Regions from separate parts of the Paraburkholderia aromaticivorans genome, predicted to be linked through region 2. Evidence: riboswitches for the same ligand, from Rfam matches in the RefSeq annotation. Region 2 holds a riboswitch; the other holds the start of a gene.

Region 1 (15,999 bases), 790 kb from region 2:
TGGCTTCCATCTCGTCATTCTTGCGCGTGGCGGTGGCGTGCAGATTCACGTAGCCGATCGCCGACGATTCGATGCCCGCATCGGCAAGCGCCGCGCGCAGCGCGAGTTCGCCGCCCACGCCCTGCGGATCCGGCGAGGAAATGTGATGCGCGTCGCTCGATTCGCCCACGCCCGCGAGGCGCACCGCCGCTTCGTCGCGGCTCATCAGGAACACGGCCGCGCCTTCGCCGACGTTGATCCCGCAGCGATTGCGGCTCATCGGATTGGCGCGCGTGGCGCTGGTCGATTCGAGCGATGCGAAACCCTGCACCGTCAACTCGCACAGCGAATCGACGCCGCCCACCACCACGGCATCGCACAGGTGCAACTGCAGCAGCCGGCGCGCCGATGCAAACGCCTTCGCGCTGGACGTGCACGCGGTCGAGATGGTGAACGCCGGACCATGCAGGCCGAGCCCGGCGGCGGCGAACGGCGCGGCCGTGCCGATTTCCATTTGCCGGTAATTGAAGTTGGCGGGCAGATCGCCTGCTTGCGCCTGATAGACGAAGGCGGCTTCGGCCGCTTCGATGCCCGACGTGCTGGTGCCGAGCACCACGCCGACACGGTGCGCGCCGTAGCGCTCGCGCGCCGCTTCCACAGCGGGCATGATCTGCGCCAGCGCGGCGAGCAGCAAGCGGTTATTGCGGCAGTCGTAGCGGGCGAGTTCGGCGCGCGGCGCGAGCTCCAGCGGCGTGAGCACGCTGCCGACGAACGCCTCGCCGATCCCCGTATGCGCGTTCGCCATACCCGGCGAGCGGCCGGCGGCGAGCGCCGGGACAATGCTCTCGAGGTCGCCGCCGAGCGCGTTGATCATGCCGAGCGCGTGCAAATAAACTGATGGCGCCTTCATGCGACCCTCCTTGATTCCGATGGCATGCCGATCGGCGCGAGCAGCACCGAGACCGCGATGCCGAGCGCGAGCGTCGCGCCGAAACTCTTCAGCGCGGGCATCGCGCTCATGCCGAGCATGCCGAACGACAACAACGTGGTGGCCGCCGACAACAACACGCCCGTCCACACCGCGCCGAGGTCGGCGTCCGCGCGCAGACAGCCTTCGCGCAGGAACACGGCATAGTTTGCGCCCACGCCCAGCACGAGCATCAGCGCGAGCCAGTTGAACAGATTCAGCGGCACGCGCGCGTAGCCGAATACGGCGAGCGTGACGCCGACGGCGAGCAGCACCGGCAACACCACGGCAATGCCGCCGCGCACGCTATAGCGCAGCATCAGCAGAACCAGCACGAGGCACAATGCGCCGCCGAGCCACCAGCCGCTATCCACGCGATACGCGCCGAACAGCTTCGACACGCTCGCAGCCTTGTCGACGAACGCGACGCCAGGCAAACCTCGCGCGGTCGCGATCAGCGCGGGTTCGTTGCGCGGCGTCACGCCTTGCGGAATGACGACCGCGGCATAGGCTTTCGCCGACGCATCGACTTCGCCGAGCCAAAGGTGTCTGTACGGTTGCGACCACGGCGCCGCGAGCCACGTATCGATCGTCAGCGGGGTTTGCGGTTTCGCGTACGCGGCGAGCCAGGCGTCGGCCACTTCATCCTTGAAGCCGGCTTGCAGGAGCGTGGCGCGCAATGCGGCGCGATCGTCGAACACACGTTGCGCGAGCAACGCGCGGTCTTCATTCTGCTGTTTCGCGGACGGCACGAATTGCGCGACCGACTGATAGCTGCCGACCTTGTTCGCCGTGCCGTTCAGCGCATCCAGTTTCGTGCCCAACGCTTCGGCGCGCTGGAGCACGAGCTCCGGCGTCTCGCCGCGCACCACGAAAAACTGCGCGCTGTTATCCACGCCGACCGCCTCGCGCACCTTGTCTTCCTGCGCGACGAGCGCGGGATCGCGCTGGATCAGCAGATGGATATCGTCGTCGCTGGTCAGACGCAGCCAGCCGGGAATCGCCAGCAACAGCAACAGTGCCGCCACGAACCACGCCCGCTTGCCGCCGATCGTGCGATGCCACCCGGTCAGCACGCGCGCCGCGCCCGCGAACACGCGCTGCGGGCTGCGTTTGGGCGCGCGCGTGAGCAGCGCGGGCAGCAGCCACAGCACGGAGGCGAACGCCGTGGTGATGCCCGCGATCGCGAAACAGGCAATCTGCTTGAGCGCAGGAAACGGCACCCACGTGAGGATTGCGTAGCCGAGCAGGCTCGTCGCGAGCGCCACGCTCAACGCGGGACGCACGGCGCGCGCGCCACGATGCGCGTCCCAATCGCGTTGCGCGCCGAGATAGACGACGAAGTACTGAATCGAATAGTCGACGGCCTCGCCAATCAGGCTCGCGCCGAATACGAGCGTCAACAGATGCAGCTTGCCGAACACCAGCATCGTCACCGCCAGCGCGCAGACAATGCCGAGCGCGGTCGACACGAAGCCGAACAACAGCAGACGCGGTGAGCGGAACACCCACATCATCAGCAGCGCGATGCCGCACAGCGAAGCAATGCCGATCAGATGCACTTCATGCTCCGACGCACCGCGCGCCGCTTGCGCGTAAAACACGGCGCCGGTTCGCGCCACCGAGACATCCGGGAACGCCTGCTTCAACGCGCCTTCGCCTTGGGCCAGCGCCGCGAGCACGGCGTGCTGCGTCTTCGTTTCGTAGGCGGAGCCCGGCAGCGTCGCGACGATCAGCACGCTGGTGGCGGCGCCGCGATGCGACACCAGCATGTTGTCTTCGAGTTCGAGATTCGAGGTGGCGAGCGGCAGGCCGCCGAGCCAATGTTCGAGCCAGCCGAACGGGTCGTCGGCGAGCGGCGTGGTGAGTCCGCCGCGCAGCGGGCTGTAGATGCGCTGGGCAAGCGTGTCCCGCAGCGTGGCGCCCACGGCGTTGCCCGCCAGCGCCGTTCGGTCGCCCGGCGCCAGCAAGCCGAACCGGTACGGCATGTATAGCGCCGCGATCTGCGACAGGTCGAACGGCGGCAGTTCCGCCGTCACGGAACCGAACGCGCCGCTCTTTTGCAATGAAGCGCCCAGTTGCTTCGCAGCGGCTTTCGCGTGCGCGTCGTCATTGCTGGTGACCAGAAAAACCGTGCGGTCGCCGAGCGCGCTCGCCAGCGTATCGACCGCCTTTTCGGCGACCGGATCTGCCTCGGTCGCGGGTAAGAGCGCGAGCAGATTGGTTTGCAGCGGCGACGGTCCGGCGAAACGCCAGCCGCAATACAGCGCCGCCACGAACGCGAGCAGCAACCACGCGGCGCGCATGCCCCACGCCTGTTTCGTGGACCGCTGTTGCAGCATCTCCATCACGGCGCCCCGAGCAGGCCGCGCTCAGCCGCGGTGAGTTCGGTGACGGCCGCGCTCTTTGTAAACTCGAGTTGGGTGACGTCGCCGTTCGCCAGCGTGATGCGCAAGTTCTGTAGATAGTCGCCGCCGCTCATCGCCAGACCTTTGATCGACTGGGCGATCTGCGGCTGGTTCGGTGTGAGTTGCATGCGCCATTGCGCGGCGCTGCCCTGGGCTTCGACGTCGAATTGCGAGTACAGCGCCGACAGATCGCCGCCGAGCATGGCGCGCATCATCTTCGAGACTTGCGCGACGCCGCGCGTGCCCTGTGCGCCGTGAGTCGTGACGCGCCCGCCATTGGCGTCGACTTCGGCGACGCCGGCGTCGGTGATGATGTAGGTGGCCTGGTAGGGCTTGTCGATCTGCCAGATCACGCCGCGCTCGCGGAAAAACACCAGCGAGCCGGTGCTGACGAGCGGCTGCTTCATCGCGGCGAGCGTTTGCGTCTGCGTGAACTGGGCGCGCACGCCCTTGGCTTGCGCGAGGCGCGCGGCGATCTGCGCGACGAGCGCGGGGTTGCCCGCGGCAGGCGCGCCCTGGGTCGCCGATGCCGCCGCGGCAGGCTGCGTCCATGCGGTCACGGCGAACACAGCGAACACAGCGGCTACGGTCGTCACGCTCAACGCGCTCAATGCGCCCACGAGCGCGGCACGCACATTCATCGTCCCCATACGCGCTCCAGCTTGTCGAACACGACCGGCGGCGAAACGAACTGCAACTCCTGGGTCGCGGCATCGACCGCGACCTGGATCGTATAGCCCTTGGTCAGCCGCGTGCCAGACGCGCAATCGACGATTTCATAGCCTATTTTCAGGCGGTTTTCGTGTTCGAGCAGTTGCGTGCGCACTTCGATCTGCTGACCGTAGGTGGCCGGCCGTACGTACTTCAGATGCGCCTCCACGATCGGCCACAGGTAACCGGACGCCTGCATCTCGCGATAGTCGTAGTCGAAAGCGCGCAGCAGCGCCGCGCGGCCGATCTCGAAGTACTTCAGATAGTGACCGTGCCAGCACACGTTCATCGCGTCGACGTCGTGGAACGGCACTTCCACGGTCGCGCTCGCGCTCAACACCTTGCGGGACCCGGTCATACGTTCGATCCTCCACGATCGTCCCGCAGCAGATCGCACGCGGCAATGCGCGCGGTCAGCGCGCGCAGCTCGTGTTCGAGCGCGCGGTCTTCCTCGACGAAGGGCGACTGCGCGCTTACGCTGTCGATAAACGTTCGCAGCGGCGCGGGCACCGGCGTTGCGCTGTCGATCTTCAACCGCAGGCGAGCGGCCTGCACCGTCGCGAGCGTATGCGCGGCGGCGACCTGCTCCGTCAGTTCCAGCACGCGCAAACAGTCGCGTGCGGCGATCGTGCCCATGCTGACCTTGTCCTGGTTGTGCGCCTCGGTGGAGCGCGAGAACACGCTGGCGGGCATGGTGTTCTTCAATGCTTCCGCGGTCCATGCGGACGACGAAATCTGCACCGCCTTGAAACCATGATTGATCGCGGCGCGCGCGGATGTCGCGCCCGACAGATTGCGCGGCAAGCCGTTATTGAAATTGACGTCGACGAGGAGCGCGAGCTGCCGGTCCATCAGATCGGCCAGATTGGCGACGGCCACCTTCAGCGAATCCATCGCGAAGGCAATATGACCGCCGTAGAAGTTGCCGCCGTGCAGCACGCGTTCGTTGTCGGGATCGATCAACGGGTTGTCGTTCGCGCTGTTCAGTTCGTTCTCGATATCGCGGCGCACCCACGAGAGCGCGTCGCGCGCCACGCCGATCACATGCGGCGCGCAGCGAATCGAATAACGGTCCTGCAGACGGTGGCCCGGCGTGTCGTCGCGCCCGGCCAGGTCGTCACGGATCCATGCCGCCGCTTCGGCCTGGCCGGCGTGCGGCTTCACTTCGAACAGCATGGCGTCGAAATGCGCGGCGCGGCCGTCGAGCGCGACGGTGCACAGCGCCGTCAGCCGCGCGGTAAGCCTCGTGAGATGGTCGGCGCGCGCGAACGCAAGACAGGCGAGACCCGTCATCACGGCGGTGCCGTTCATCAGCGCGAGCCCCTCTTTCGGCGCCAGCGTGAGCGGCGTTTGACCGAGCTCGGTCCACACGTCGCGCACGCTGCGCAACTGCCCTGCGAACATCACGTCGCGTTCGCCCGCCAGCGCGGCGGCCACATACGAGAGCGGCGTGAGATCGCCGCTCGCGCCGACCGAGCCTTCCGACGGAATGCGCGGCAACACACGATGGTTGACCAGATCGGCCAGACGTTCGAGCAACACCGAACGCACGCCGGAAAAGCCATATGCGAGCGAATTGAGCCGCGCGGCGATCACCGCGAGCGTTTGCGCGTCGTCGAGATACTGGCCCATGCCGCAGCCGTGATAACGCGTGAGTTGCAGCGGCAGCGCTTCGACCAGGTCCGTCGGCACGTCGACCACGCAGGCGTCGCCGTAACCGGTGTTCACGCCGTACACGGTCGCGCCCGCGGCCAGATGCCGGCGCAGAAAATCCGCGCCGCGCTGGATGCGCGCGCGCCATGCCGGATCGGCGCTCAACGCAACCGGCGCACCGTGCTGCGCGATCGCGACGACCTCCTCGATCGTCAGCTTGCGCCCGCCGATGACGACCGCCGCCGGCTTCAAGCCGGCGCCCGCGTTCGGCACATCGATCAGATCATGTTCGGCCATTCGCGCCTCGCTTGGGGCTGGCCCAGAAATCGAAGAAGTTGAACCATTGGTAAGGTGCCTTGCGGCAATAGTGTTCGAGACGCACGGCATAGCGCTGCGCCCACGCGGCGAGATGCTGCGCGCGTTCGCGGCGCGGCAGTTCGATGCGCTCGGCGAACGGCTCGAAGTAAAGACGGTAGCCGTCGTGCTCTTTCAGACAGAAGAACAGATAGACAGGGCAGCCCAGCGCGTGCGCGAGCACATAAGGCCCCTGCGCGAACGGCGCGGTCGAGCCGAGAAATTGCGCCTCGGTCGTGCGGCCTGCTTCGTGCGCGGGCACGCGGTCGCCGACGATCACCAGCAACTCGCCGGCATCCACGCGCTCCTGCATCATCACCGCGGTATCGGGTCCGAAGTCACGGACTTCGAGCAGATGCCGCGCGAACTCGCTATTGGCCGACGCCAGCACGCTATTGAAACGGCGCGCGTGCTCCGTGTAGACGACCGCTGTGACCTTCGCATACGCGCCCTGCGCGGCGAGCGCGCGGGTCATCTCCAGATTGCCGAGATGCGCGCCGATCACGAGCGCGCCCTTGCCGCTCGCCACCAATGCTTCGAACGCCGAAGGATCTTCGAACTTGACGTCGGCGTTGTTGACGCGGCCCGACCAGGCGGCGAGCTTGTCGAAGCCCGACTGCGCGAACGCCAGCATATGGCGGTACGCGGACAGCCAGCCGGGACGGGGCGTGCCGCCCTGCGGCGCGGCTGCGCCGAGATGCCTGAAATAGTTGCTCGAAGCCTCGCGCGCGGCGCGGCCGGTGAGCAGAAAATACGCGACGATCGGATGCAGCCAGAGCGCGGTGAAGCGCCGGCCGAACAGCTTGCAACTGAGCGCGAGCAGCGACATGCCCAGATGGCTGCCGCGTTCGGCGATACGCCACCAGTCCTGAGCGTTCTGCTCGCCCGGTTCGCTCTGCCTTTCGGCGTGCGCGGCGCGGCGCGGGATCACCTTGTGCGCGAGCAGCATCGGCAGACGCCACAGCATGCCGAACACGAGCCGCGTATGACTGCGGCTGATGCGCACGTTGTCCCACAGCACGTCGAAATGCGAGACGCCGTCCGTTGCATAGGTGACGCGCGTCGGGATCGAGCGGAACGCGGCGCGCCGCCAGTACAGACGCACGAGGATTTCGATGTCGAAGTCCATGCGCGTGGGCAGCCTCACGCTGTCGATCAAATTGCAGGCCAGCGCGAGCGGATAGAGGCGAAAGCCGCACATCGAATCGCGGATGGTCAGCGAAAGCGTTTCGATCCATACCCACACATGCGTCAGATAGCGGCCATAAAGACGCGCTTTCGGCACGCTCTCGTCGTAGACGGGGCGCCCGAGAATCACCGCGCCCGGTTCGGCGCGCGCCGCTTCGATGAAACGCGGCACGTCCGTGGCGTCGTGCTGGCCGTCGGCGTCGATCTGCAACGCGTGCGTGTAACCCGCCTTGCGCGCGGCGCGCAGCCCCGCCATCACCGCCGCGCCTTTGCCGCCGTTGACCGGCAGACGCAGCAGCGAGAGTTGCCCCGCGTATTGCTGCGCGAGCGCGGCGAGCACCTGCTGGGTAGCCTCGTCGCTGCCGTCGTCGACGACGAAAAACGGCAGGCCGTGAACCGCGAGATGGGCGACGGTCGCGCCGATCGCGTCCTGATGGTTGTAGATCGGAATGACGATGCAGGGGGAGAAAGCCGTCATGCCGGCGCCCCGTAGACGATTACGCCGGACGCGCATTCGCGGCCGTTCGCGCGGTACGCGAACTGCACGCGCCGGCGCGCCGCCTCGTGCGCGAGCGTGAGCTCGAGCACCGCGCCCGGCGACACCGGCGCCATGAACTTCAGACGATCGACGGACGCCACCGCGCGCACGGCCGGCAAGTGATCGGCGGCAAGACGTATGGCCCAGTCGACCTGGACGACGCCGGGCAGAATCGGCAGGCCGGGAAAATGGCCGGCGAAATGCGCGAGCGTGGGCGGCACGCGCAGCTCGTAATGCAGCGTGTCGCCGCTGCGCGCTTCGGCCAGCACCTCGACGCCTTCGCTGCGCGGCTCGAAGGCGGCCGCCACGGCGGCCACCGGCAGTTTGCCGCGCGCGTCGAACGGCAACGTGACGCGAAAACGCCAGTGGCGCGGCAACACCACCACGTCGAAATATTCGGCGAGATGCCGGCGCAGAACCTTTGCGAGCGCGACGCGGCCTTCGTCACGCAATGCCGCGCCGCCCGCTTCAGTCAACGCCACCACGGCGCCGACGCGCTCGCGCGAGGCGCCGGCAAGCGGCACGATCGCGGCTTGCGCCACATACGGATGCAGCGCGAGGCGCGCCTCCAGTTCGGGCAAGGACACGCGTTTGCCGTCCAGCTTGAGCACGCGGTCGAGCCGGCCTTGCAGACGGAAACGGCCATCGGCGTCGAAGGCGATCCTGTCGTCGGTACGATGCCAGCCCGCGTGATCGAGATGCGGTGAGCGGACGTTCAGTGCGCCGTCTTCGTCGCGGCGCACTTCGATGCCCGCCACCGGCTGCCACGCGTCGGTCTGATCCTGGCGTCGCCACGCGATGCCGCCGGTTTCCGTGCTGCCATAAATCTCGAGCGGCGCGGCGCCATAGGCCGCGGCGTATTCCTGCGCGGCCTCGAGCGCGAGCGGCCCGCCCGACGAGAAGAAGACGCGCGGCGCCGGCATCAGGTCGGCGAAGCCGGGCAACGCGGGCCAGCGCGACAATTGCGCGGGTGTCGAAACGATCACCGCCGCGCCGCATTGGTCGATCTGCGTTTGCAGATGCAGCGGTTCGATGCTGATCGCGCGGTCGAATGCGCGGCCGGCGGCAAGCGGCCACAACACGCGAAACAGCAAACCGTAGATGTGGTGATGCGGCACGCTCGCAAGCATCGTCGCGTCGCCGATCAGCGCGCCCCACTGCTGTTCCAGCGTATGCACTTCGGCGTTGAATTGCGCGAGCGTCTTGCGGATCGGCTTGGGGCGGCCGCTGCTGCCGGAGGTGTAGAGCGTGAGCGGGGCTCGAGCGTCGATGTGCGCTTCGTGGTTGACGGCGGCTTCGGCGCCGGGCGCAAACGGCGGCAAATCCGCGTCGGTCAGCACGGCGTCGTAAGCATCGGCGAGATCGGCCAGATAGCCCGGCGTCGCATTGGCCGGAATCACCGGCTCCTTGCCGCACGCAAGCAACGCGAAGAGCGCGCAGGCGAAATCGAACGGATCGTCGATACACAACGCATAGCGTTGCGCGCCCTGCGTTTGCACGAGCGCGATCAACGCGGCGACGCGCGCGCGAAACGCCGCGCGATCGAGCACGGTGGCGCCGTCGCGGCAAACCGGTGTCGGCAACGCGGCGCTCGCATCGACCACCGACAACAGATCGTGCAACGCGATCATGCCGCCTCCGACCGCGCGGCGCGCGGCAGCACGACCAAGTAACGCCAGATGACCTCGGCCACCAGCAATACGCCGATCAGCCCATAAGCGATCGCGCCGTTATAGAGCGACCAGTTCGCACGGCTCCAGTACAGCGCCGTATAAGCGGAAAACGCGCCGTTCAGCGCGAAGAATCCACACCACACCTGGGTCACGCGCCGCGTATGGCGCACCGCGCCTGGCGGCAAGTCCGGATTGCCGAGGCGCGCGAATTTTTCGATCATCGACGGCCCGCGCACGAGCGTCGCGCCGAACGCAATCAACAGGCCCAGATTGACGAGCGACGGATAAAGACGCAACAGCAGTTCGCTATTGGTCAGCACGATCGCCGCGGACGCGCAGCTCAGCAAACCGACCACCGTCCAGTCGATCGCGGAGAGCCGCCGCAGCGAGCTCGCGACCGGCCCGCTGCCGGCCCAACGCTGTAGCCAGAGAATCGCGAACAGCATGCAGCCGACGTAACGCGGCGTGTCCCAGCGCCACGCGCACAGGATCAGCGCGGGGTACGCGAGCTTCAACAGGATCTGCACGGCGGTTTTGCCCAGCTGGCGCGCGGTGCCGGGCGAGGCACCGTCGGCCCGCTGCGCCGCCGCTTGCGTTCGCGAGCGCGCGGCGGACATCAGCCTTGTGCCGCCAGCAGGGATTCGACCGCACCGATCACATCGCCGACGGTACGCACCGACTTGAACTCTTCCGGCTTGATGCGGCGTCCGGTCATTTCCTGCAGTTTGATCGCGAGGTCGACGGCGTCGATGCTGTCGAGATCGAGGTCTTCGAACAGATGCGCGTCGGGCGTGACACGCTCAGGCTCGATCGCGAAGTTCTCTTTGAAGATGGCGCGGATGCGCTCCAGAATCTCTGCCTCGGACACGATTTACTCCCCCTTTCTGGTTGTTTCGTTCACAGCGTGCGCCGCTTCGCGCTGGCTCGTCACGAGCGCCGCCAGCGTGCTGATCGAGCGGAAGTGTTCGCGCGTGCGCTCGTCGTTCGCTGCGATGGTCAGTTGGTATTGTTTGCGCAGCACGATGCCGATTTCGAGCGCATCGATCGAATCGAGACCGATGCCGTCGGTGTCGAACAACGGTGCATCGTCGTCGATATCCGCCGGGCTCAGATCTTCCAGATCGAGCGCTTCGATCAGAAGCTGTTTAATTTCCAGTTTTAAAGAATCCATAATCGAACAGGTGCTGAGTAATGTGTGCTTCGACGGCGCTCGTCACGCTGCGCGCAGCCAGAGCCGGTGGAGTGTCATGGGCCGCGAGCCGGTCGACGCCGAGCGGCTCGAGCACGTTCACGCGCATTCGGAACGCGCGTGCCGGCACGTCGTACCAGCGCATCTGCTTGGTGAATGCGGGCGGATCGCAGTCCATCAGCACCGGGACGATGGGTGCGCCGACTTTCAGCGCCATGTGCGCAAAACCGCGCGAAAAAGCGTGCAGCCGGTTCGGCGCGGGGCTGCGCGTGCCTTCCGGAAAAATGATCATCGTATAGCCCGCCGCGAGCTGTCTCGCGCCGGCCTCGACCAGCTCCGCCGGATCGGCATTGCTGACGTATTCCGCCGAGCGCACGATGCCCCAGAAACACGGGTTGCTCCAATGCGCGTTTTTCACCACGCAACAGGCATGCGGCGTAAGCGACAGCAGCACCATCACGTCGAGATAGGTCGGGTGATTGGCGACCACGATCGCCGGCCTGCCGGTGCGCAACGCCTGTACGCCCGACACCTCGAGTTCCATCACGCCGATGCGCTGCAACACCGCGACCAGCGCGCGGAAAAACCAGTGGATCACGCTCGTCACCGCGAACTGCCGTGACGCGCGATGCGGCCACACCCATGCAAGCGGAAACACCACCACGGAAAACAGTACGCCGCATATGCCGAAGACCACGAAGGCCATGCCGGTTGCGCAGAACCGCCAGAGATAATCAAGCCGCGCGGTCATGCCAACTCCAATGCCAGATGGCGCCGGCGCCTTGCCATGCAGCGGACAGGCCGGTTTCCAGACAATGCTGCACGGCCTGGCTCTGGGTCGCGAACCGGGTTGGCGAGGCGGCCTCGCTCGCCGTGGCTTCGCTCTCCGGCGCGGACTCCCGCGAACTCTCGCGGGACACGATGCACTCCAGTGCGCCGGTTGCCGTTTTGCTACCGAGCAGGATCGCGATCGCACCGCCCGGCACTTCGTCTTCAATCGTGCCGTACGCCGGGTCGGCCGGCTCGTCGGCATAGACCAGCAGCAGCGGCGAATCCGGCTGTGTCGCGTACTGCGCGTGGGCTTCCAGCAGCGCGTACCCGAGCGTTTCAGCACCGGCCGAAATCGCGCTCGCCGCCGAGCGGTCGCCACGCGCAATGCCGAACACGCCGGTCATCGCATTGAGCACAGACAGGCTGAAGGCGGTCGGCGACACCGGCTCGCCCGCGCTGATGGCGCGCAGGATATCCGTGGTACGCCGCAGTTCGCCGTGGCGCGAGGCGAAAACGACCCGCGTCGCGTTGTGCGCGACACAGTCGTGCGCGACCTTCAGCGCCACTCTGGACAGAGTGCTCAGACGACGCCGCACGATGGGCTCGATGAAGCCGATATCGGGTGCGGCAGATGCGGCAGCAGGCCAGCTAGACCAGCGAGCGACCGGAATAGTCCAGTGCAGATCGGGCATATCGGTGTTCGCGCGTAGAAGCGAGGAGAGGCTGAAGCGCCTGACGGACTACGGCACCGTCACAGCGTGTACGCGCCGCGCGGACCGGCAACCTCCAGCCGGGGTCGATCCAATCTTCTGATCTTATATAGGGTTCAGCCATATAACGGCACTTGGCCCCGTTTATTGAGGTACCCTCGCCGTTTGTCTGGAGAATCGTCTCCGGCTCCCTATGGTCGCGGAATCATACTGAATATTCTGGGATAAATCAGCCATAAAAGACGTATCCATCTGTATCCGTATCTGTCGTGCGACGCCCGGCGAAAAAGCCGTTGCGCACGCCGACGGGATGTTTTCCGGATGCGCGGCCAAATGCAAAACCCACTAGCGGCGTGACTTGCAGTCGTCTGGACGCGAAAACAATTCGCGGCTCTCCGCCATTACTTTCAATTAACTTTCTGAAAAAATGTTTCAGATTGGCGGGATTGCATTGCGCTGGCAAAGCACTCACACGCCGCGAGCCATTTGCACAGAAATATACGACGCCGGGTCCGTCTCAACTTCGTTCGGCGCGCAACAACCGTGAATGCGGCGGACGCAATCCCTCATGGGGCGCGACTGCGCCTGTTATACTCCGTCCCTCATTGGGGAGTAGCCGCCCCGCGGCACGTGCGCACCACGGTCATCCGGATGCGCCACACGTGTGGTTCGCGGGGGCGCCTGTCAACAGACTTGGCCTGTACGGCCATGGCAGCCGCAGCCTCTGGCCTGGCGAGACCGATGATCCACACACCGCCGCAACAGGGCCCGGCGTGTCGTGGGTCGTCGCTCGTTCATATCTCGGCCCGGGGAATCGACACAACGTGGATCACGCTTTTCTCATTTCGACCGGAGCGGTCGCGCTCGCCGAGATCGGCGACAAGACGCAATTGCTCTCGCTCGTTCTGGCGGCCCGCTATCGCAAGCCGCTGCCGATCATTCTGGGCGTCCTCGCCGCCACGCTCGTGAACCACGCCTGCGCGGGCGCGCTCGGCGCCTGGCTCGGCTCGCTGCTCACGCCGACCATCATGCGCTGGGCATTGGCCGCGTCGTTCATCGGCATGGGGCTGTGGATACTCGTTCCGGACAAGCTCGACGACGAAGAAGCCAATACCAGCCGCACGCACTTCGGCGTGTTCGGCGCGACCGTGGTCACGTTCTTTCTCGCGGAAATGGGCGACAAGACGCAGATCGCGACGGTGGCCCTCGCCGCGCGTTTTCATGACTTCTTCGGCGTGGTGGCCGGCACCACGCTCGGCATGATGATCGCCAACGTGCCCGCGATCCTGCTCGGCGACCGTTTCGCTCATCGGCTTCCGACCAAACTGGTGCACGGCATCGCGGCGGTGATGTTCGTGATTCTCGGGACGATGGCGTTGTTCGGCGTGGGCGTTTAGGCGGGTGGGCGGCCAGGCGGGGTCTAGGTCGGCCGTTGGTGCGTCGTTGGTCGGCCCGCGGCCGGCGCGTGGTCTCCGGTCGTGGTTTGCCGTTTGCCGTTTGCCGTTTGCCGTTTGCCGTTTGCCGTTTGCCGTTTGCCGTTTGCCGTTTGCCGTTTGCCGTTTGCCGTTTGCCGTTTGCCGTTTGCCGTTTGCCGTTTGCCGTTTGCCGTTTGCCGTCGCCGGTCGCGCTCGCCGGGGTCCGCTCGCCGTTCTCGGTGCGCCGTTCCGCTAGCGCGGCAGTTTAGGCCGTTTCGCGCTTGGCCGGGCTCCACCAGGACAAACGGCCCGGCAGCTCATCCCTGCGGGGCCGTTCGTTTTGTTCGCTGCCGGCGCTCGCGCTTCCACGCGTCGCCCGTCGACAGAAGCTACTGCACGACTTTCGCGCCGGAGGCCGGCGCCGGCGCCGCCGCGGGCGCGGCGCCGGTAGCAGCAATTTCATTCGATGCCGCCCCATTCCCGTTGAGCGGAATCTTCACCGTGTGAACCACACCGTTGCCGAGCGGGAAATCGGCAAGCGCGCTACGCACCAGAAAGGGCATGGCGCGAACCAGCGACGACTCGCCGCCCGAATTGCGCGCCGTCACGTTGTAGACCTCCTTGCCGGTTGTCCGCTCGGTGATCCGTATGCCGAGCAGATGCGTGAAGATCGGATAGCTCTGATTCACGTACGTGGTGGGATACGGTCCCCACGGACCCCACGGATCGAACGGCCGCCCCCAGTACGGCGCAGGCCACGGGTTGTAATACACCGGTTCAGCGACCGTCACCATATCCGAACGAATCCCGTACGACAGTCCGACCAGATAGCGCGCCTGCGCGCTGTCGACCTGCCGGAACGCGTGCGTGGCGAGCTCGCTGGCGACAAAGCGCTCGTAGGTGCTGAGTTCGAGATTGTTCTGCTGGTCCGCGGCCCGCGTGAATGCATAGGTACGGGTGGCATCGTTGCCGCTCCAGTCGGAGAAGGCCGTGACCTGGGTGGTCACGTAGGTCGTGCAGCCGGAAAGCAGCACCGTCAGCGCGGCGAGCAGCAGCGTGGCGCGGCGGGTCCATCGATCGATTTTCATGGTCTACCTCGTGAAACTTCTCAATGCCTCTGTATTGTTCGTCATGACCGGCCCGCTCGGCGCGCAAGCCTTTTTGCACCGCGCGGCCGCCCGATAATACGCTGACCAGGCATATCGGTAAAAAGTTCGCTCCGCACAATTCGCCGAGGCTTTGTACAATGGCTCGACATGCCCGGCTCGCACGCCAGAAGCGCGCCTGCCGGCTCGAGTTCCAACACTACAGAACGCCATGGCCGATACCGCAACGCCCAATGTGATTCGCCGCGCCGACTACGCGCCGCCCGCCTTCCTGATCGACACCGTCGCCCTGGAGTTCGATCTGGTTCCCGAACGCACGGTTGTCAGGAACACGATGCGCGTGCGCCGCAATCCGGAGGCGTCGCGCGCCGCGCATCTGGAGTTGATGGGCGAACAGCTCGAATTCGTCAGCGCCGCCATCGACGGCCAGCCGTTCGCCAATGCCCACGCGCACGAACACGGCCTGCTGCTCGACAATGTGCCGGACCACTTCGAACTGACGCTCACGAGCATCTGCAATCCGGCCGAGAACACCACGCTGTCGGGCCTTTATGTGTCGGGCGGCAACTTCTTCACGCAGTGCGAGGCCGAGGGCTTTCGCCGCATCACGTACTTCCTCGACCGCCCGGACGTGATGGCGACCTTCACGGTCACGCTGCGCGCCAGCAAGGCCGATTATCCGGTGCTGCTGTCCAACGGCAATCTGCTCGAAGAAGGCGATTTGCCGGACGGCCGCCACTTCGCGCGCTGGGAAGATCCGTTCAGAAAGCCGAGCTACCTGTTCGCGCTGGTCGCCGGCAAGCTCGTCGCGCTGGAAGAGCGCGTGAAGAGCGGCTCGGGCAAGGAAAAGCTGCTGCAGGTATGGGTCGAGCCGCACGATCTGGACAAGACCCGTCACGCCATGGATTCGCTGATCCATTCGATCCGTTGGGACGAGGAACGCTTCGGGCTCGAACTCGATCTGGACCGCTTCATGATCGTCGCGGTGAGCGACTTCAACATGGGCGCGATGGAGAACAAGGGGCTCAACATCTTCAACACGAAGTACGTGCTGGCGAATCCCGAAACGGCAACGGACACGGACTTCGCGAACATCGAGGCCGTGGTCGGCCACGAGTACTTCCATAACTGGACCGGCAACCGCGTGACGTGCCGCGACTGGTTCCAGCTGAGCCTGAAAGAAGGCCTGACGGTATTCCGCGATCAGGAGTTCTCGGCTGACATGGCCGGCGGCGCGACCGACGAAGCCGCGCGCGCCACCAAGCGCATCGAGGACGTGCGCGTGCTGCGCCAGATGCAGTTCGCCGAAGATGCGGGTCCAATGGCGCATCCGGTGC
Region 2 (15,999 bases):
ACAACGCACTGCAGACCGTGAACACGCTGCAGGCGTCGCTCGGCGCCGCGCAAAACCGCTTCACCGCAATCTCGACGGCGCAGCAAGCTGAGTCGACCGACCTGTCGTCGGCACAGTCGCAAATCACGGACGCCAACTTCGCGCAAGAAACGGCGAACCTGAGCAAGGCGCAAGTGCTGCAGCAAGCTGGTATCTCGGTGTTGGCGCAAGCTAACTCGAACCCGCAGCAAGTTCTGAAGCTCCTGCAGTAAGAGCTGACGCAGTAACGGCGATGCGTCGCGCGCAAGCGGGACGCATCGCCGGTTTCAAACGACGGGAGGCATGCCTCCCGCTGTGCATTTCCATCACGCAGTGATGTAGCATCGCGCACCACCCAATACAGATTTTCAGACGCCCGGAGCCTCTGCATGTCCTCGATCTCAACCTCGTCTTCTACGGCAAGCGCCAACGCCGCGCTGCAGTCGGCTGCTCAATCGATCATCAGCGGCTCGACGGGCAATTCGTCGATGGACGTGTCGACGCTCGTCACGGCGCTCGTGAACGCGAAGACCGCAGGACAAACCGCGGCTCTGGCGGCACGACAAACCACCGACAACACCACACTGTCCGCCTACGGCGCACTGAGCTCCGCGCTGAGCGCATTGCAGTCGGGCATCACCAACCTCGCCAACGGCAACACGCTGTCGACCTTCGCGGCCACCGCGAGCGGCACCGGCTTGACCGCGACCGCGGGCGTCGGCGCCGTGGCCGGCAGCTACTCGGTTGCCGTGACGCAGATTGCCAGCTCGCAAGCCTTGTCGTCGGCGGCCTTCAGCTCCACGACGCAACTGGGCACCGGCACGCTGTCCATCTCGCTGGGCGGCAAGTCGATGGATATCAACGTCGACGGCACCAACAACACGCTCTCGGGCATCGCTTCGGCGATCAACGCGAGCAGCAGCAACCCCGGCGTCACGGCGACCATCGTGACCGGCACGGACGGCGCCCACCTCGTGCTGCGCGCGGCGAACACGGGGGCGGCGAACGTCATCAACGTCACGACCAGTAACGTCACCACCGACAACGGCCTGTCGAGCCTCGGCGTGACCTCGACCGCGAGCACCACCGGCGGCCAGTCGACGATCACCTCGGCCAATGCGGGCAGCGCCTGGACGCAGAGCGGTTTTGCCCAGGACGCGGAGTTCACGGTCGGCGGGATCGCGGCCAGCAGTTCGACCAATGCGGTGACGAGCGCCATTTCCGGCGTCACGATGAACCTGACGGCCGCATCCGCGGGCACCACGCAGACGCTGACCATTGCGCAGGACACCGCCTCGCAGAACACCGCGATCAACAATTTCGTGAGCCTGTACAACACCGTCGTCACGACGATGTCCACCCTCACCTCGTTCAGTTCCGGCTCGACGTCGCAAGGTCCGCTGCTCGGCGACTCCACGCTGCAGACGATCAAGAACACGCTGGCGAGCATCATCGGCGGCTCGGTTGGCTCGGGCAGCACCGGCACCACGCTGGCGGCAATCGGTATCTCGCTGAAGGACAATCCGGCGGACGGCACGCTGGTGGTCGACAATACCGCGCTGAATACGGCGCTAACGAGCAGTCCGGCCACGGTCGCATCGCTCTTCAACTCGACCAACGGCATTGCCGAGCAGTTGAACAGCAGCATCACCACGTTCACGCAGACCGGCGGCATCATCGACACGCGTAATACCGCGCTCAATGCCGACCTGAAGAGCATCACCACGCAACAAACCGCGCTCGCCGACTACACGACACAGTTGACGAACCAGTATCAGGCGCAGTTCACCGCCCTGAATACGTTGATGGCGACCATGAACAACAATTCGCAGTACCTGACCGCGCTGTTCGGCGGCACCAACAGCGCCGGCGCGCTGGCCACGAACAAGGGCTAAGCCATGAACGCGCACACCATGAATCAGACGGAACTGGTCGAGCGCGTGCTGTCGATCACGCGGGAAATCGAGCAGGCGGCCTCGCTCGCCGACTGGCCGGAAGCCGCCCGCCTGACCGAAACGCGCTCGCCGCTGCTGATGTCGCTCACCGCGGAGCAGGAGCCGGCCGCGCTGGAGATGATCCGCCAGATCCAGGCGATCGACGCGGCGCTGCTCGCCGACGCGGCACTCACCCAGAACGAACTGCATATCGAGTTCGACGCGGCAATCGGGCGCACCAGGGCCGCCGGCGAATATCAGCGGATGGCCCGCCTGTAGACATCACCCGGAACGCAGCCGCCTTGAGCGACATGCGCCCCAACAAAGCCGGTCCGACCGGCCGACCCGACAATAAGAACTACGTGCCGAAGTGAGGCGCGCTCGTTCCCTCAGCCCGCCTCGTGCGGGCTTTTTTCTTGTTTTCGTCCCGCTTTCCTCCTGTCTTCCGGCTTTCCGTCCTCCCTCTCCATACGCTAAACAGGCGGCCTTTTTACCGTCATCTCCGAGCATCGGAAACGCCCTCCCCGTCGCACAATTTCCGTCATAGACCATTCTGCGCTGAGACCATGACTCTCCTGTACGAGCAGCCGACCGCTGAACCCTTGACGCCCGAACAACAGCTCGAGCACGACATCGCACTCGTTTTGCAAACGGCGCTGGAGCACCACCACAAGGGCGAATTCGACGACGCCGAAGCGCTCTATCAGGCGATCCTCGACGCACAACCGCAGCACTCGGACGTGCTTTACAACCACGGCGTCCTGCTCGTTCAAACGGACCGTCCCAAAGACGCGTTGCCCCGTTTCGAGCTGGCGTTGGGCCAACAGCCGCACAACGGCCAGTACTGGGTGGCTTATATCAGCGCGTTGATCGACGCCGGCGAAACCGCTGCCGCGTGGCTTGCGCTGGAAATGGGCCAGAAACAAGGCCTGAAGGGCCCGGCGGTGGACGGCCTGATCGTGCGGATGGCGAATCCCGGCAAGATCGTCCTGACACAGCCTGCGGCAGACCAGAATCCACCGACAGCCAGCAGCGTGGCTGCCGCAACGGATAGCGAGACCGCAGAAGCCGCCGCGGACGCCGGCAAATCCACGATCGCCAGCGGACGGCGCGTGAGCCAGCAGGAAACGACGCGATTCACCTCGCTGTACAACAAAGGCCAGATCACCGACGCCGTCAAACTTGCCCGCACCCTCACCCAGCGCTTCCCCGCCGACGGTAACGCGTGGCGCTGGTTCGGGATTGCGCTGCACCGTCTGGGCCGTTACGACGACGCGCTCATGCCGTTGCGCAAAGCCGCCGAACTGCTGCCGGAAGAACTGGAAAGCCGCACCGTCCTCGCGGATACGCTGCGACTGAAAGGCTTGCATAAGGACGCCGAAGAAGTCTGCCGCGCGATCATCGCGATCAACCCGGCCGTTGCCGAAGCGCAACGGATCTACGGCATGTCGCTGGTTTATCAGAGACGCGTGGCCGAGGGGCTGGCTGCGGCACGGCGCGCGATCGAGCTGGCGCCGGACACGTCCGGCATGTACAACACACTGGGTGTGCTGCAGCTCGATCTGGGCATGGTGGCCGAGGCGCAGGAGAGTTTTAGCGTCGCTCTGGAGAAGGACCCGAAAGACGCGATCGCGGCGGACAACTATCTGTTTTCGCTCGCCCACAATCCCGAGGTCAAGCAGGACACACTGTTCGCCGAACACCTCAAGTTCGCCCAACAGCACGAAGCACCGGTGCGCGCGCAGTGGCCGCGTCACGTCAACAAGCGCACGCCGAATCGCAAGCTGAAGATCGGCCTCGTTTCCGGCGACCTGTTCCGTCACGCCGTCGCCTCGTATCTGCTGCCGATCATGGAACGCCTCGCGACCGATGCCAGCGTCTCGCTTCATGTGTACAACAACCACATCCTGGAAGACGACTACACCCATTTGCTGCGCAAGTGCGCCCATGAATGGCACCAGGTCACCGGCATGCCGGATGCGCACCTGGCGAACCGGATCCGCGACGACAGAATCGACATTCTGTTCGACTTGTCCGGGCACACGGGCCGCAATCGTCTCCTCACGTTCGCGCGCAAGCCCGCGCCGATCCAGGTCAGTTGGCTCGGCTACCCTGCCACGACCGGCCTGAGCGCGATGGACTATTACCTCGTCGACCGGTTCGGTGTGCCGTTCGGCGAGCCGGAGCGCATGTTCTCCGAGAAGATCGTCCATTTGCCCGCGAACGCGCCCTTCCTGCCGGAAAAAAGCGCGCCGCCCGTCAACATCCTGCCGGCCATGCACAACGGCTACGTGACGTTCGGCAGCTTTAACCGCCTCAACAAACTGCGCCCCGACGTGATCGCCCTCTGGGCGGAACTGCTTCACGCGCAACCGTCGTCGCGAATGTTGCTGGGCGCGATCGCAACCGACGAGGACGAACAGCTTCTCATCGACTGGTTCGCCCAATCGGGCATCGCGCGCGAGCGTCTGATGTTCCGCCGCCGCTCCAGCATTCCGGTCTATCTGCAGCAGCATTTTCACGTCGACATCTGCCTCGATACGTTCCCGTACACGGGTTCGACCACCGTGCTGAATTCCTTGTGGATGGGCGTGCCGACCTTGACGATTGCAGGCGACACGTTGCCGAGCCGCGCCGGCGCCACCTGGATGTCGCACGTCGGGTTGGAGCAGTTCCTTGCCAGGGACAAGGCGGATTTCGTCGCCAAGGGGGTCGCGTTGTCCTCGGATATCCCGGCGCTCGCCGCGCTGCGCACCGGGCTGCGCGAACGCTGCATGGCCTCGGCGGCATTCCGGCCTGAAGTGGTGGCCGCAGGTTTGTCGCGCGCGTTGCGAATCATGTGGCAACGCTGGTGCAACGAACAACCGCCGGTCGCGTTCGAAGTCACAGCAGAAGAAGCCATCGCCGCCACGGGCGACGCCACCACGCAGTCGAGGACGGGGGAAAACAAGTGAACGCTGCCTTACCGCTTGGGGCCATCGAGCCGCAGATCGACGAGCGCATTTACGTTACCCAGCCGCATCTTGCGCCTCTCGAAGAATTCATTCCCTATCTCCAGCAGATCTGGGACAGCAAGATCCTGACCAACGCCGGTCCGTTTCACCAGCAGTTCGAAGAGGCGCTGTGCAAGTACCTCGGCGTGCGTCATCTGGCGCTGTTCACCAACGGTACGCTCGCGCTGCTCACCGCACTGCAGGCGCTGCGCGTGACCGGTGAAGTGATCACGACGCCATATTCGTTCGTCGCCACCGCGCACTCGCTGGTCTGGAACGGCATCAAACCGGTATTCGCCGACGTCGATCCGTACACGCTCAATCTCGATCCCGCCAAAATCGAGGCCGCGATCACGCCGCAGACCACCGCCATCATGCCGGTGCATTGCTACGGCAAGCCGTGCGACGTCGAGGCGATTCAGAAAATCGCCGACAACTACAATCTGAAGGTGATCTACGACGCGGCCCATGCGTTCGGCGTGCAGACCGAGACGGGCAGTGTGCTCGAACACGGCGATCTCGCCGTGCTGAGCTTTCACGCGACCAAGGTGTTCAACACGTTCGAAGGCGGCGCGATCATTTGCCAGGACGCCAAGACCAAACAGCGCATCGACCATCTGAAGAACTTCGGTTTCGTCGATGAGGTGACCGTGGTTGCCTCCGGCATCAACGGCAAGATGAGCGAAATCAACGCCGCGTTCGGGCTGCTGCAACTGCAGCACATCGACGAAGCGCTGGCACGGCGCGCGCGGATCGACGCGATCTATCGCGAGCGGCTGCGCGACGTGCGCGGTATCCGCTGCCTGCCGAAGGAAGGCCAGAAAGTCGCGAACCACTCGTACTTTCCGATTCTCGTCGGCCCGGACTATCCGATCAGCCGGGATGCGCTGTATCAGAAATTCCGCGACCGAAACATCTACGCGCGCCGCTATTTCTATCCGCTGATCTCGGACTTTCCGATCTATCGCGGCCTGCCTTCCGCGCGTCAGGACAATCTGCCGGTCGCGCATGCCGCTGCGCAGCAGGTCCTGTGTCTGCCGATTTTCCCGGCGCTGACAGACGACATGCTCGATCGCATCATCGGGATCATCGCGGATACCTGAACGCCATGAAGCTCGCGATCATGCAGCCCTACCTGCTGCCGTATATCGGGTATTTTCAGCTGGCAGCGGCTGTCGACAAGTTCGTCTTTTACGACGACGTGAACTTCATCAAGAACGGCTGGATCAACCGCAACCGGATGCTGCAGGGCGACCAGGTGCGTTATCTCACCGTGCCGCTCAGCGGCGCGAGTCCGATGCTGAAGATCAACGAGGTGCTGGTCGAACCGCGCGAGCGCTGGCTGCGCAAGCTGCTCGAATCGATTCGGCACGCCTATGCCAAAGCGCCTTATTACCCGCAGGTGAGCACGTTGATCGGACGGATTCTGACGGAGCCCCTCGCGCCCATTTCACTGCTTGCCTCGCACACGGTGATGGAAATCTGCCGATACCTCGAGATCGACACCGAGTTCGTCCCGTCGTCGACGCAGTATGGCAATGCGCAACTCAAGGGCACCGAGCGGGTTTTGGACATTTGCATGAAAGAGCAAGCGGCCACCTATGTGAACCTGCCGGGCGGCCGCGAGCTTTACGATAGCAACGCATTCTCGGCACGCGGCGTGGAGCTCGCCTTTATCGAGCCGAATCTATCCCCCTATACGCAGTTCAACGACGACGCTTTTCATCCGGCTTTATCCATTCTCGACGTGCTGATGTTCAATAGCAGAAACAGCGTCAGAGATATGCTGTGCGTCGAGGTGAACGCATGATTTCGCGCGAACCGCGTGCAATCGGCGGATATTTCGAACTCGAACTGCCGCGAGTGGAAGCGCCGCTTCACGGCAACGCGCTGCGCTTTCAGTCGTCGCGCGCGGCGTTTCTTGCATTGCTGCGCGCCGGGCGGCCGACTGCCGTCTGGATGCCCTGGTACATCTGCGATGCGATGATCGAGCCGCTGCGCATGACCGGCACGCCGGTCAAACGCTATCGGCTCGACTCCGGCTTGCGCGTGCAGTCGGCCAATATCGCGCACGGTGAGTGGCTCGTCTACGTCAACTATTTCGGCCTGTGCGCTCACCAGATCGACGATGTCCTCAGCCGGTTTCCACGCGAGCGCGTGTTGATCGACAATGCGCAGGCGCTGTTCGCGCAGCCCGCCGATTGCCTCGCCACGCTCTACTCGCCGCGAAAATTTCTTGGCGTGCCGGACGGCGGGTATCTCGTCACACAGCAGCCGATCGAGTTGCCGCAAACAACTGACGATGGCTCATTGCAGCGCTGTGGGCATCTGCTGACACGACTCGCGAAAGACGCCGAAGCGGGCTACGCCGATTACGCCGCGGCTGAAGAAAGCCTGAAGCACCAGGAGCCGTTGCGGATGTCGGCATTGACCGAGCGGCTGCTCGCCGGCATCGATTACGACAGTGTGCGGGCACGCCGAGTCGAGAACTTCGCTTTTCTGCACGAGAAGTTGCAGCGCTACAACCGCTTCACGTTTCACTACGACGAACAGGCGGCACCGCTCTGCTACCCCTTCTTCGACGCGCCGGCCGGCGTGCGTGAAACGCTTCGCGCCCGGCGCATCTATACGCCCACCTACTGGCCGGATGTTGCGGACGCCGAAGGCGCGCCGGACTTCGAACGCGCTCTCCCGGGTTCGACACTTTGCCTGCCCTGTGATCAGCGGCTTACGCGCGACGATCTCGCGCCGATGGTGCAACACTTACTGGACCGGCTCACATGAGCGACAACACGATATTCCTGCGCGAGATCGAACGCGGCGACCTGCCGACCATCAATGCGTGGCGCGCCGACAAGGCACTGGTCAGCTTGCTGGGCGGCGCCTTCCGATATGTGGGCGCGGAGATCGACAACAAATGGTTCGATAGTTACCTCGGTTCCCGCGCGGGCAACGTGCGTCTTGCCGTATGCCTCGCCTCCACCCAGGAAGTCGTTGGCGTGACCTATCTGCTGGGCATCGACTGGGTGAACCGCTGCGCGGAGTTCTCTATTCAAATTGGCGCGCAGACGGCGCGCGGCCGAGGCATCGGCGAGGCCGCGACACGTCAGACGCTCGAACACGCATTCGGCGACCTCAATCTCAACCGCATTTCGTTGACCGTGCTCGCATCCAATGCGCGCGCCATCGCGCTTTACGAGAAGGTGGGCTTTCGTGCCGAAGGTCTGTTGCGCCAGGCCGCCTTCAAAGGCGGCCGCTATCTCGACGTCATTCCGATGGCCATCCTGGCCGATGACCGACGCTGAGCCCTTCATCTTTGCCGTTGCCTCGCTCCACTCATGAACATGATTGACGCTCAACACCACACTGCGCTTGCAACGGCAGGCTGGACCGTGCTTCCCCGCCTGATCCGCAGCGCATTGCTCGACACGCTGGTCGAGGCGCTGGGTCCTTCGCTCGCGTTGCGCGACGAAATCAGACGACGCAACGGCGTGCTGGAAAACAGCGCCGGCACCTTGCATCACCTGCTGATGGATGATCCGTGCTACGTCGAATTGCTGGCGGAGCTCGCGGCGTTGGAGCCGATTTTCAAAGGATACTTTGAAGGCAACTTCATCCTGAATTCGTACGGCGGCGTGATCAACGAGCGCGACTCGCGTTCGTACGTGCAGAACGTGCATCGCGATATCCGCTTCGGCTCGGACACGCGGCGCTTCATGGTGAACGCACTGGTGATGCTCGACGATTTCACGCTCGAGAACGGTGCGACGCATATCCTCCCGCACTCGCAAAACATCCAGCAGCAGCCCACCGACGAACAGTTCTACGCGCAGGCCGCGCGTGCGACCGGCGAGCGCGGCTCGGTTCTGCTGTTCGATTCGCGCATGTGGCATGCCACTGGGCGCAATACCACCGACGCGCCGCGCCGGGCGCTGACACTGACGTTCACCAGCCCATTCTTCAAGCCGCAGCTCGATTACGCGAGGCTGTTCGGCTACCGCCATCTCGACCGCTGTAACGCATGGATGCGCCAGGTGCTCGGCTTCAACGCCCGCGTGCCGGAGTCGCTCGATGAGTTTTACGTGCCGGTGGAGCAGCGGTTCTATCAACGCGGACAGGATTGACGACATGAGCAGAGACTACAACGCGGAAGCGAAAGACCATCCGGAACATCGCTACGCCTACGACTTCGATTACCTGATGCATGAGTACATGCTTCGGACATTCGAGCCCTTTCTCGCCAGCGATAACGCGCTCGAACTGGGATGCTTCGAAGGCAACTTTACGCGCCTTCTGACGCAGCGTTTCGCGTCGGTGGAAGTGGTCGAAGCATCGGCGGACTGCATTGCCGTTGCTTCGGATAAAACCAGGGGCGCCGTCAAGTTTCATCACTCGACGTTCGAGACCTTCGAACCGTCGCGACGCTACGACAACATTTTCCTCATCCATACGCTCGAACATCTCGATCATCCGGTCGAAGTCCTGCGCCGGATCGGCAGCTGGCTATCCGAGGGTGGCCGGCTGTTCGTCGCCGCGCCGAATGCGCGCGCCGGCTCCCGGCAGATTGCGGTCAACATGGGGCTGATCGACCATCACGCCGCCGTGACGCCAGCGGAAGCCGCGCACGGTCACCGGGTGACCTATTCGATCGATACGCTGCGGGCCGATCTGCGTGCCGCGAAGCTTCGCCCAGTGACTGAGGGCGGCGTCTTTTTCAAGGGTCTCGCCAACTTCCAGATCGATGCGGCGCTGCAGGCGGGCATTATCTCCAGAGCGTATCTGGACGGCTGTTTCGAGTTGGGGCGCGTCTATCCCGACTTGTGCTCCAGCGTGTATGCGGTATGCGAACGCGAGAGGGAGCATTGATCGGGGCGACTCCAGCCGTTGGGTCTGGTTTGCAGCCGGCCTGAGCCGGCCGCCGTCTGCCATCTACGGGCAGTGTGCGGCTCGAATAGCGCCGCGTCACTGAAAAGTCGCATTAACCGACAGTTGCACCGCATTGCCCTTCGGCCGGTTGCTGGTGTTGAACTCGTTGACCCAGCGCAGCGCGGCCGACACCGGCGTCTTCTGGATCTTGCCGGACCACGTGACCATGGGTCCGAGACCGACGGAATGTCCCTGACTGCCGCCGACGACGTCTGCGATGCCGCCGCTGTCGTTGCCGATCTGCTGAATGTAGCCGCCCACTACGCCGACACCCCAGCCGTTGCTGAAGCGCTTGAGCGCGAGCAGATCGAGCACGCTGACCGGCGCATTGTGATAATGGGTGTCGCTATTGGGCGTGTAGAACTCGAGGCCATAGTTCAGCGACAACTCGATGTTCTCTTTCGGAAGCAGTTTCGTATAGGCGATCGTCGGCGTGAAGGTCCACGTGTTCTGCCCGGCATTGGCGAGCCGGTTAGGGTTGTAGGCACCGGTCGGCGCATAGATCTGCACGCTCAGCGCGACATGGTCGGTCTTGGTCAGGTGATAGCCGGCGATGACCGGCGTGAAGAAGAAATCGGCGAACTGCGTGCCGTGGTCGTTCGGCAAGCGGCTATGAAACGACGAGATGTCGGTGTACTGGAGCGGCACGCCGAACGAGGACGCGAAGTTCCAGCCACCCACGGTAATGCCCCACGTCTTGACCGCGGCGAGAATGGTGTATTCAGCCGTCGCGTTGACGCCGGCCGTGACCTGTCCGGCGATCGGAATCGACTTGCTCGCGCCTAACGAGCCTTCGTAGTAGATCGTGGCGGCGGACACGATCCAGTCGTTGGTCGGCGGCACGACGCCGCCGTACGGCGTCACCTGCATGCCGGTGATCGGCCGGCCGATGCCGCCCTCGGTCGCCCACGCCGTTTGGCTGAGACTCACGCCCGCCGTGGTCAGAAGCGCGCCCGTGCACAGTCGGGCGGCCAGCCGCCTCGTCGGGAAGAAACGGTTAGGTTGACTCATCATCGTCCTCGTCAAATACAAGTTCGGCATTCTCACTCCCGTCGAACCGCTTTCGGACCGTCTGCGTCGCAAAGCCGCACACGGGCAACTGCGCGCATGCGTTGGCCTTCGCACACGATGGGCGGCGGCGTCCAGTCTTCATCGAGTACTGCTTGCCGCAGCCAGTTGGCGCGCAAGGTCAGAGAGAACTTTGCGATAGCGAACGCCGGCAACCAAGCAGCGAACCTGACTTCGCCGGCCGCGCGTTTTGCTCGCAAAAACGTGAGTAAGCCTTTTGCGTTGACCGTCAGGTTTTTGTTCTGCTTGGCGAGCGCGTAGCGATTCTGCGGGTCGAGTGAAAAAAAAGCGATGCCAGTTGTATATCGCAAGAGACCGGATGCCTTCGACGCCCAGCAGCCGATCTCCAGGGAAGCTCACAGTGTAGCGCCCACTGCCGTCAACCCTCCCCCCGGATGCGTCGGTATCCGAATAAAAACACTTTGTCCCGCTCGAGCGATTGACAAAGGTATTCGATGTCGTTCTCGCCATTTATTAGTCGGTGATCGGGCCTCGTCCATGGGTATTCCTAGCGGCGAGCGCCTGTTTTTGCCTGACGCGAAATCGTCCCAACGCAATGATGGCGTTCGCGTGTCCGATTCGAATCGATTTCATTTTGCGCGCGCGTTCATGCGGCAGGGCAGCCAGACACTGGCGAATGCGGGGCCGCGGGAATGAAGCGCGGCATGTCATCTGGACAGGCGGGAAAGGCGGCGTGGCGGGCTACGGGGGCTTGCATGAGCGCTCCTTCAAAACGAGAAACGCCGCATCAAACGAAGCATGCGGAAAGTGGATGATTCACCACGCTGGCATCGTTGGGAATACTAGCAACGTTTCCGGCAAGGACAGAGATAAATTTGTAACGCGGCTGAAGCGCCGGCCCAAACGAGGCGCCGCCCCGCCTTCGAATTATTTGATGGGTATTCATCGTGCCGGAACGGACTCCACCGCCCTGCCTGAAACATCCTGCCAAGGCTGCGATGAGCGCGTCGGCCCATTAGACTGACGCTCGCTCCCGCTTCGACCCACCGTTTTCGATGAGGCCTTCATGATTCGCACGCTGCACCGTTACTGCATTGCCTTCACCGTCGTCGCACTTTCCGCTTGCTCCGTTACGCCGCGCCAGGACGGGGGTGAATCGCAGGCAGGCGCATCGACGACCGCGACGTTGGCATCATGGAACGACACGAAGGCCAAACGCTCGATCGTCGATTTCGTCACGCTCGTCACGACGCCCGAGTCCAAGGACTTCATCCCACGCGCCGACCGCATTGCCGTCTTCGATAACGACGGCACACTGTGGCCGGAGCAGCCCGCCCCGTTTCAACTGGTGTTCGCGCTGCAACGGGTGAAGACCGTGGCCGCAAGGCATCCGGAATGGAAGCGTCAGGAACCGTTCCGCTCGATCCTCAAAGGCAATCCGGGGACTGTGGCGGCAAGCGGCGACGCCGGCTCCATGCGCATATTGGCCGCGGCGCACGCGGGCATGACGGGCGAGCAGTTCGCCGCGCTCGTGCACGAATGGTTCGACTCCGCGAACGACCCGCGCTTTAACCGTCCATATACCGATCTCGCGTATCAGCCCATGCTCGAATTGCTCGCCTACCTGCGCGCGAATGGCTTCAAAACCTATCTCGCGACGGGTGGCGATGTCGAGTTCGTCCGCGAGGCGGCTCAGCGCATGGTTGGCATTCCACCCGAGCAGGTGATCGGTAGCACTGTCAAATACCGGTACAGCCAGACCAATGGCGCGATCTCGCTCACGCGCCTCGCGCAGGTCGATATGCTAGCGGATGGCGCGGCTAAACCGCTCGCCATCGATCGCGTGATCGGCAGACGGCCGGTGATCGCGTTCGGCAACGCGGATGGCGACACGCCGATGCTCGAATGGACCTCGGCAGGCGACGGTCCGCGCCTCGCGGCGCTCGTGCATCACACGGATGCGCAACGCGAATACCAGTATGACCGCGCGTCGAAGAGCGGCAAGCTCGGCAAAGGTCTGGACGAGGCCGGCGCGAAGGGCTGGCTCGTCGTCGACATGAAGGATGACTGGAAGACGGTGTTCAAGCCGGCCAACGCGGCGACGTCAGCCGCGGCCGGCGCACCGGCCAGGTGAGCGGAAACGGGCGCAAACGCGGAAGGCGGCCGAGGCACGGCCTTCCGTGACTGTGTCGCCTGGCGCCGGATGAGGCGTTGAGCGGCGCGGCTAGCGGGTCAGCGTAATCGCCAGATACGTGACATACAGCACGCCGCAAACCAGCAACGCCCACACCGGCACGCCGCGCGCGCGTACATTGATCCGCAGCCAGGCCGCGGCGGCGAGTGTGATCACGATGCCGGTCACGACTTCGATACGCGGGGTCCATGGCGTCAGCAAGATGCCGATCGCGGGCAGCAAGGTGCCCTGGAACACCATCGCACCGGTAATGTTGCCGAACGCCAGCGTGTCTTTGCCGCGGCGAATCCACAGAATGCTGTTGACCTTTTCCGGCAGCTCGGTGGCGATCGGAATGATCAGCAACGAGAGCAACAGCGGCGACACGCCGAGCGCCTGCGACACGCCGCGCACACCGTGGATGAAGCCTTCCGCGCCCCACACCAGCAACGCGACGGCGAGCGCCAGCTGGACCACGATCGTCGCCATGTTGGTCGGCACGCCGAGGCGCGAGATCAGCATCTTGCCTGGCGCTTCGGTGCCGTGACCGGCATCGACCAACTCATTCGATGCGCGGAAGGTCATCACCACATAGGTGATGTACACGCCGACCAGCGCCACGCTGAAAAGCGCGCGCACGATCATCTGCTCGTGCGGCACGTACATCGCCGCGGCGGCCAGCACGAACGCGCACAGGAAGTAGTTGAGGTCGCGCGTGAAGCCGGTCCGCTCCGGCGCGACCCAGCCGCTCGCGCCGCGCGAGCCGAGGATCGCGAGCGTCATGAGAAACGTGGAGAGAGTGGAGAGCATCAGCGGCGCGCCCAGAATCGCGCCGACGCCGATCTCCTGATTGACCGCGCTATCGGCCGTACCGCCGGCGATCGCCAGCAGCGGCACGAGGGTCTCGGGCAAAGCGGTGCCGACGGCGGCGAATAGCGAACCTGTCACGCCCTCGGAAATCTTGAGGCGTTCGCCCAGATGCTCGAGCGCGTTGGTGAAGAGTTCGGCGGCCACCAGAATGACGACCAGCATGACAGCGAGTTCGAGCAATAGACTGGTCATGCGCGGCTCCCCGCAAGCACGCAGAAACGCCGGCGCGATGGACGGCCCAAAGGGGAGACTGGCGGGGCACAACGATGTGTCACGGGACAACTCCGCGGTCGGACGTAGATGACAAACCAATGACGCACCGCCACCCGTCCGACCAGAACGAGGCAGTGCGCCAATGGTCTCGCCAAACCGACACGGTCGAACGCGCCATGACCTATCGGCCAAGTATGTTGACGCGCTCTCCTTCATGGGATGAAGGAAGGCTACTCCCCAGTGACCGGGCGATTCTAACGGTTGGGGATGCTTTCAACAACCTTGTTGCGGTGAAAGCGGATCGGCAATGCGACGTTCCACGGGTTCGTCACGCGGCCGCGGCTCGCACCGGTCAATTGAAGTGATACTGGAGACCGATGATGAAACTGTTGTTTGTCCTTTTGGTGCCGTCGCAATGGCTGGTGTCGGTAGTCCATTCGCCTACCGCGCTGACGTGCCTGGCAAATTTATATTCGACGCCCAAACCCCAATGAAAGCGCGTGTCGGGATCGTCTCCCGTGAATCCAAGGCGGAGATAAGGCAAAACCTGATTGAACGGCATGCCGAATTTCGCGTCAATTCCGCCGTCCTTATATGTTGTCGAGCCGTGATGTAAATCGGAAAAGGCCTCGGCGCCCACAACGAACCGGTCGATGTCGAAGTTATAGCCTGCCGTGAAACCCGGGAAAACCGTGGTATGCGACGCTTTATTGATGACGCCGGATGCGTCGGAGTTATTCACGCCTACCTTGAAGCCCAGATAGGGACCGGCGAATCGGCTCGCAGCAGTGACAGGCACGACCGATTGCGCGTGCACGAGGCTGGATAGCATCACAATGGATGCGCTTAAAATAAATCGGGTTATTCTGGACATGATCTGCAAAATAAGCAGCTGGCGTGCGAATGCTTCGCGGCGCCTTTTATTAATTAGGGAAGCGATTGTTGAAATGCCGCTCCGGAAATGTCCACGCGTTATGCGATTTGCATGGTCAACGCATGCTAATTAAGCGGATAGGATGCGGCAATTGGAAATTTCAGAAGACGGGGTTTTTACGTCTGATTCTTAATCGATGATCGGAAGATCAAGGATGCTTCGGGATAATTCCGTCAGCACAGACCAGATCGTAGACGGACCGTCAACGCGCGTGTCCGTGGCTTATGTGGAAAAAGCGGGCTGGAGGGGCACGCAAGGCCGTGAAAAACAAAAGGGCTTGGCGCACAAAGCACAAGCCCTTGATCGAAAGCGATTCTTCTTGGCGCGCCCGGCTGGGATCGAACCAGCAACCCCTGCCTTCGGAGGGCAGTACTCTATCCATTGAGCTACGGGCGCTTCAACACGAAAGCGCGGCAACCAGGATGGATGCGACGCCAAAGCGAGACCGAAAGGATACCCGGTTTCGGCCATACCGTCCACCGGACGGCCTGAATGACGGCACCGGGCGCCTTCCGGCCGGTCCGTGCGATGCGGGTAAACGCCTGCTGAACACCCCGCCGCGCCCCTCGCCGCCGTCGAAATCTTGCGTCTATAATCGTCCGTGGCTGATTTAAGAACAAGAAGTTGCCGTCACGCTGTACCGCTCACATACCCACGGAGACGAGACAAGCATGAGCGAAGCACCACACGGAGCCCCGATCAAAACCCCAGCACAGCTCATCGCCGCGGTCATCGCCGGGTTTGCTGTCCCGATTGTCATCATCGTTCTGCTGGCGGTCTACGTCGATAACTCGACGCGCACCGGCGCCGGCACAGACTCTCTCTCCGAAGCCGAGGTCACCGCCCGCATCAAGCCGTTCGCCCAGGTCGACATTCGCGACGCCAATGCGCCGCGCGTCTACAAGTCCG

Evidence for each region. Region 2 has a riboswitch for manganese ahead of CJU94_RS05835 (sodium:calcium antiporter). Riboswitches for the same ligand answer to the same signal wherever they lie in the genome.
Region 1: another riboswitch for manganese. It lies ahead of CJU94_RS09630 (TMEM165/GDT1 family protein); the one in region 2 lies ahead of CJU94_RS05835 (sodium:calcium antiporter).

What each region holds. Positions count from the first base shown of each region.
Region 1 covers NZ_CP022989.1:2,090,591-2,106,589, reverse strand. Annotated here, with positions in the region: gene CJU94_RS09690 (beta-ketoacyl-[acyl-carrier-protein] synthase family protein) at 1-889, opposite strand, end outside; gene CJU94_RS09685 (MMPL family transporter) at 886-3,294, opposite strand; gene CJU94_RS09680 (LolA family protein) at 3,294-4,004, opposite strand; gene CJU94_RS09675 (acyl-CoA thioesterase) at 3,992-4,423, opposite strand; gene CJU94_RS09670 (HAL/PAL/TAL family ammonia-lyase) at 4,420-6,015, opposite strand; gene CJU94_RS09665 (glycosyltransferase family 2 protein) at 6,002-7,738, opposite strand; gene CJU94_RS09660 (ApeI family dehydratase) at 7,735-9,429, opposite strand; gene CJU94_RS09655 (COG4648 family protein) at 9,426-10,088, opposite strand; gene CJU94_RS09650 (acyl carrier protein) at 10,088-10,339, opposite strand; gene CJU94_RS09645 (phosphopantetheine-binding protein) at 10,343-10,642, opposite strand; gene CJU94_RS09640 (lysophospholipid acyltransferase family protein) at 10,617-11,411, opposite strand; gene CJU94_RS09635 (beta-ketoacyl synthase chain length factor) at 11,395-12,123, opposite strand; gene CJU94_RS40810 (hypothetical protein) at 12,371-12,613, opposite strand; yybP-ykoY riboswitch at 12,737-12,959, shown strand; gene CJU94_RS09630 (TMEM165/GDT1 family protein) at 12,966-13,538, shown strand; gene CJU94_RS09625 (DUF4136 domain-containing protein) at 13,946-14,644, opposite strand; gene pepN (aminopeptidase N) at 14,874-15,999, shown strand, end outside.
Region 2 covers NZ_CP022989.1:1,299,231-1,315,229, reverse strand. Annotated here, with positions in the region: gene CJU94_RS05900 (flagellin) at 1-251, shown strand, start outside; gene fliD (flagellar filament capping protein FliD) at 408-1,913, shown strand; gene fliT (flagellar protein FliT) at 1,917-2,231, shown strand; gene CJU94_RS05885 (tetratricopeptide repeat protein) at 2,519-4,906, shown strand; gene vioA (dTDP-4-amino-4,6-dideoxy-D-glucose aminotransferase VioA) at 4,903-6,048, shown strand; gene CJU94_RS05875 (WbqC family protein) at 6,054-6,755, shown strand; gene CJU94_RS05870 (hypothetical protein) at 6,752-7,729, shown strand; gene CJU94_RS05865 (GNAT family N-acetyltransferase) at 7,726-8,250, shown strand; gene CJU94_RS05860 (phytanoyl-CoA dioxygenase family protein) at 8,284-9,069, shown strand; gene CJU94_RS05855 (class I SAM-dependent methyltransferase) at 9,074-9,811, shown strand; gene CJU94_RS05850 (SphA family protein) at 9,908-10,885, opposite strand; gene CJU94_RS05840 (HAD family hydrolase) at 11,967-13,034, shown strand; gene CJU94_RS05835 (sodium:calcium antiporter) at 13,125-14,135, opposite strand; yybP-ykoY riboswitch at 14,227-14,407, opposite strand; gene CJU94_RS05830 (outer membrane protein) at 14,509-15,030, opposite strand; tRNA gene CJU94_RS05825 (tRNA-Arg) at 15,411-15,486, opposite strand; gene CJU94_RS05820 (c-type cytochrome) at 15,762-15,999, shown strand, end outside.